Regions from separate parts of the Faecalibacterium sp. AF28-13AC genome, predicted to be linked through region 2. Evidence: riboswitches for the same ligand, from Rfam matches in the RefSeq annotation. Region 2 holds a riboswitch; the other holds the start of a gene.

Region 1 (2,459 bases), on a different contig from region 2:
GGCTCCTGGAAGATCACCCGCGCCTGTCTGCTCAACCTCTGGCGGGTGGGTGCCCCGCTGGCCGCAGAGCGCGCAGCCCTCTCCTCGGCGCAGGTGGTGCTGGTGCGCATCGTGTCGGGGCTGGGCACGGTGGCCATCGCCGCCAACAGCCTCGGCGTCAGTGCCGAGGGACTGTGCTACATGGCCGGTTACGGCATCCAGGACGCCGCCATCGCCCTCATCGGGCAGGCTGTGGGTGCCAACCGGAAGGACATGGCCAAGCGGTTCGCCTGGCTCTGCACCGGCATCGGCATCGGCATCATGGCGCTGTCCGGCATGGGGCTGTGGGTGTTTGCCCCGGCGCTGATGGGCATCTTCACCGCCGACGCCGCCGTCATCGCGCTGGGTGCGCGGGTGCTGCGCATCGAAGCCTTTGCCGAACCGATGTTCGGGGCCAGCATTGTGGCCAGCGGTGCCATGCAGGGCGCGGGCGACAGCACTGCCTGCTTTGTGCTGAACCTCGTCAGCATGTGGGGCATCCGGCTGACGCTGGCATCCTTCTTTGCGCCCCGGTTCGGGCTGGCGGGCGTGTGGGGTTCCATGTGCTGTGAGCTCTGCATCCGCGGCCTGCTCTTCCTCTTCCGCCTTGCCCGCGGCAAGTGGCTGGAAAAAGGAGCCTTAGCTTAAAAAAGACCCTCTCCGGCATTGCGAAGCAATGCCGGAGAGGGTCTTTTCCTTTTTTTACTTTCTGCCGTGCAGGATGGGCGACAGCGGCTTATAGATCACCATGCAGAGCACTGCATCCAGCAGGCCCTTGACCAGCGTGAAGGGCATGTTGAAGATGACGAGGCACTTGATGAGGCTGTCTGCCGAGGGCAGGATGGCCTGGTACATGCCGAGGATGGCTTCCAGCGGCATGTGGTAGAACTGCACATAGGCCGGATAGGTGATGAAGTAGTTGGACGGCACACTGAACACCGCCATGGCCGCTGCACCGATCAGCGCACCGAGGATGGCCGTTTTGCGGCTCTTGCGGTGCTTGTAAATGCAGCCCGCCGTGACCGAGAAGACCGCGCCAAGCATGAAGTTGCACAGCTCGCCGACACACGCGGTGCTGGTGCCCTTGATGACGATGTGGAGCAGGTTCTTCATGAAGCTGATGACGGCGCCGTACACCGGGCCCAGCGCAAACGCACCCAGCAGGGCAGGCAGATCGGAGAAGTCCATCTTGACGAAGGACGGGATGAGCATCGGGATGGGGAACTCGATGAACATCAGGATGAAGGCCACCGCGCTGAGCATGGCGGCTACGGTCAAGTTGTGGGTCGTGTTTTTTTTCATGGTAATTTCCTCCCGTGGGGCGCATGGCCCCGCTCAATTGAACTGGAAAGCCCTTTTCGCGCCGTACCGGAACCGGGAAGACAACCAAAAACGCGCCCTGCCGCAGCAAACACTGCAACAGGGCGCGCAAACAATTCGATTTGTCTGCCGTTTCTTGCATCCGGACTATACCGTTGGCCCCGGAGTCACACCGGGTCAGCACTCTTTGGGAGTGGTCGCGGGCTGTACCGCCAGTGGGGAATCGCACCCCGCCCTGAAACGAACTTTCTGGGCAGAGTATAACGCGCCGGGCTGCACTTGTCAACCCCCAATTTCGGTTGCCCTTTCCGCGCGCTTTATGGTATACTGGGGCGTAATATTTTATTTCCGAGGAGTTTTTGCCATGATCTTTTCCATCCGCGATCTCGCGTTCGAGATTGGTTCCCTCTATCTGGAAGGCTGGCTTGCCCTGGCGGCGCGCTGTGTCTGTGCGCTGCTGCTCTTTGCCGCCGGGGCGCTGGTCTCCCTGCTGCTGCGCAGGAAGCTCTTCCCCATCCTGCAGGCCCGCAGCTGGCATTTTGCCGCCACCCCCATCCTGCTGCGCAGTCTGGAGCGCCCGCTGGAACGGATGGCCGTCTTCACCGGCCTCTACCTTGCGCTGACCAGCCTGCCGTGGGCCATCACCGGCCTGCCCAGATTCCTGCTCGTGGCCTACAAGGTCGTGATGAGCTTTCTGTTCTGCGAGGGTCTGTATCAGGCCTCGGATGTGGCTGACCTGCTGCTAGCCTCCTGCAGCCTGGAGATCCGCTCCAACAAGACCCTGCTCGCCCTGCTGAACACGACCTACAAGGTGCTGGTGGTCGTGCTCGGCGTTGCCACCATCGCGCAGGTCATCGGCTTTCCCATCGGCAGCATCGTCGCCGGTGCCGGTCTTGTCGGTCTGACCATTTCGCTGGCCGCACAGGAGAGCGCCAGCAACCTGTTCGGCGGTCTGGTCATCCTGCTCGACAAGCCCTTCTCGGTGGGCGACTGGATCACCGTGGGCGAGATCGAGGGCGAAGTCATCGATATCAACTTCCGCTCCACCCGCATCCGCGCCATGGACAAAACGGTCAGCATCGTCACCAACAGCAAGATCTGTTCTTCCACGGTGCAGAACG
Region 2 (2,459 bases):
CGTTCTCCCTGCATGGATTTCCTGCCCCCTTCCGGCGGCGTTTTCCGGCTCGCTCTTGCGAGGTCATCACCGGGTATCCCATGCAGACGGTCATGCGGTTTTCAAGGTGCAACGGGCAAAACAGCAATAAAAAAGCCGTCACAAAACAGACCAGCCCTGCCTTCGCTTTTTCTGGAAGGTCATGCTAGTCAGTTATGTAACGGCTGCAAGCCAAGATGTTCAGCCCCGCAGGGGCTGAACGAATATGTAAAAACATGTTATATTCAATTTTTGGGATAGACTACCACAAAAATCGAGCCGTGTCAACAAAAAACTTTGAGGCTACGCCACTTTCGGCAGGGTGCAAGAAAAAACGAGGAAAACTTTGGCAAAAAGAGAGAGGGCTGGACGGTGCCAGCCCTCTTGACAAGGCAACAACAGCCCAAAAGTTTCATTCCCACCCTCAAACCATCTTCATCCCGGTTTCGTCCCGGTTTGCAGAATGCCCTTGCAATCCGAAAGAAGCCGTGCTATAATGCCGCTGTAATTAAATCATAAATCTTCAGGGCAGGGTGCAATTCCCTACCGGTGGTACAGCCCACGAGCCGTAAGGCATGATTCGGTGAAACTCCGAAGCCGACAGTACAGTCTGGATGAAAGAAGATATCAAGTGCAGAACCCGTACGGTCCTGCGCTTGTGGAGGCTGCTCTGGGATGCGTTTGCATTCTGGAGCTTTCTTTTTTGCACAAGGATCCCTTGTGTTTTTTCGGCTTGCCCTGAACGTTTTTGTTCAGGGCTTTTTCTTTTGGAGGCAACACGATGAACGACAAAGACTATATGCGTCTGGCTTTGCAGCTTGCAAAAAAGGGCTGCGGGTGGACATCGCCCAACCCGATGGTGGGTGCCGTGGTCGTAAAAGAGGGCAGGATCATCGGACAGGGCTGGCACCAGAAATACGGTCAGGCTCATGCGGAGCGCAATGCGCTGGCATCCTGCACCGAAGATCCGCAGGGAGCGACCCTGTATGTGACATTGGAGCCGTGCTGCCATTACGGAAAGCAGCCGCCCTGCGTGGATGCGATTCTGGACGCGGGCATTCACCGGGTGGTCGTGGGTTCCGCTGACCCGAATCCGCTGGTAGCCGGAAAAGGAATTGCAATCCTGCGCGCACACGGCATAGATGTGACCGAAAATGTTCTGCAAGAAGAATGCGATGCGCTGAACAAGGTATTCTTCCACTATATCACCACAAAACGCCCCTTCGTTTCCATGAAATACGCCATGACGATGGACGGAAAAATCGCCACATACACAGGCGCTTCCAAATGGATCACCGGGGAAATTGCCCGGAATCATGTTCAACGGCAGCGGCACCGATTCCGCGGCATTATGGTGGGAGTCGGAACCATTCTGGCAGATGACCCGCTGCTGACCTGTCGGATAGAGGGTGGCCGTGATCCTGTCCGGATCATCTGCGATACACATTTGCGGACACCGCTGCAATCACAGGTGGTCATGACCGCCAAACAGGTCCCCACCATTCTTGCGACCTGCTGCGGCGACCCAGAGAAGCAGGCGGCATATCAACAGGCCGGGTGCCGGATTCTTTTTCTGGAAGAGCAATGCGGTCATGTGAATCTTCTGCAACTGATGGAACAGCTGGGGCAGGAGCAGATCGACAGCATTCTGCTGGAAGGCGGCGGAACCTTGAACTGGTCTGCACTGGAAAGTGGCATCGTGCAGCAGGTACAGGCTTACATTGCCCCGAAGCTGTTCGGAGGAAGGGATGCCAGAACACCCATCGAGGGTGCGGGTATCCCGCTTCCGGATGCTGCATTCCGCCTGAAGAACAGCCGATTGGAACAGCTTGGCGAAGATTTCCTGATCGAAAGTGAGGTGGAGTACCCGTGTTTACCGGAATTGTGGAAGAAGTCGGAACAATAAAATCCATCAATCGGGGACAGCATTCCGCCGTACTGACGGTTCGTGCAAAAACGGTTCTGGAAGGAACCAGGATCGGCGACAGCATCGCCGTCAACGGCATCTGTCTGACCGTCAGGCAGCTCTTCCCGGATAGCTTTGCTGCGGATGTCATGCACGAGACATTGAACCGCTCTGCACTTGCACAGCTCACCGTTGGAAGTGCGGTCAATCTGGAACGTGCCATGCCGGCCAACGGACGTTTTGGCGGACACATCGTAGCAGGCCATGTGGATGGCGTCGGACGCATTGCCAACATCCGAAAGGACGATACCGCTGTCTGGTACACCATTCATGCGGATCCCGCGATCCTTCGCTATGTCGTCGAAAAGGGTTCCATCACGGTGGATGGCATAAGCCTGACCGTGGCTGCAGTGGAACCCACGGGCTTTGCCGTGTCCACGATACCGCACACTGTCCGTCAGACGAACCTGCACCAGCGGCACAAAGGAGATTTTGTCAATCTGGAAACCGACGTTGTCGGAAAATATATTGAGAA

The links. Region 2 has a riboswitch for FMN ahead of ribD (bifunctional diaminohydroxyphosphoribosylaminopyrimidine deaminase/5-amino-6-(5-phosphoribosylamino)uracil reductase RibD). Riboswitches for the same ligand answer to the same signal wherever they lie in the genome.
Region 1: another riboswitch for FMN. It lies ahead of DWY95_RS05180 (ECF transporter S component); the one in region 2 lies ahead of ribD (bifunctional diaminohydroxyphosphoribosylaminopyrimidine deaminase/5-amino-6-(5-phosphoribosylamino)uracil reductase RibD).

Annotation. Positions count from the first base shown of each region.
Region 1 covers NZ_QUFG01000003.1:146,274-148,732, forward strand. Annotated here, with positions in the region: gene DWY95_RS05175 (MATE family efflux transporter) at 1-666, shown strand, start outside; gene DWY95_RS05180 (ECF transporter S component) at 721-1,320, opposite strand; FMN riboswitch at 1,465-1,585, opposite strand; gene DWY95_RS05185 (mechanosensitive ion channel family protein) at 1,703-2,459, shown strand, end outside.
Region 2 covers NZ_QUFG01000012.1:45,805-48,263, forward strand. Annotated here, with positions in the region: FMN riboswitch at 534-648, shown strand; gene ribD (bifunctional diaminohydroxyphosphoribosylaminopyrimidine deaminase/5-amino-6-(5-phosphoribosylamino)uracil reductase RibD) at 800-1,924, shown strand; gene DWY95_RS14410 (riboflavin synthase) at 1,888-2,459, shown strand, end outside.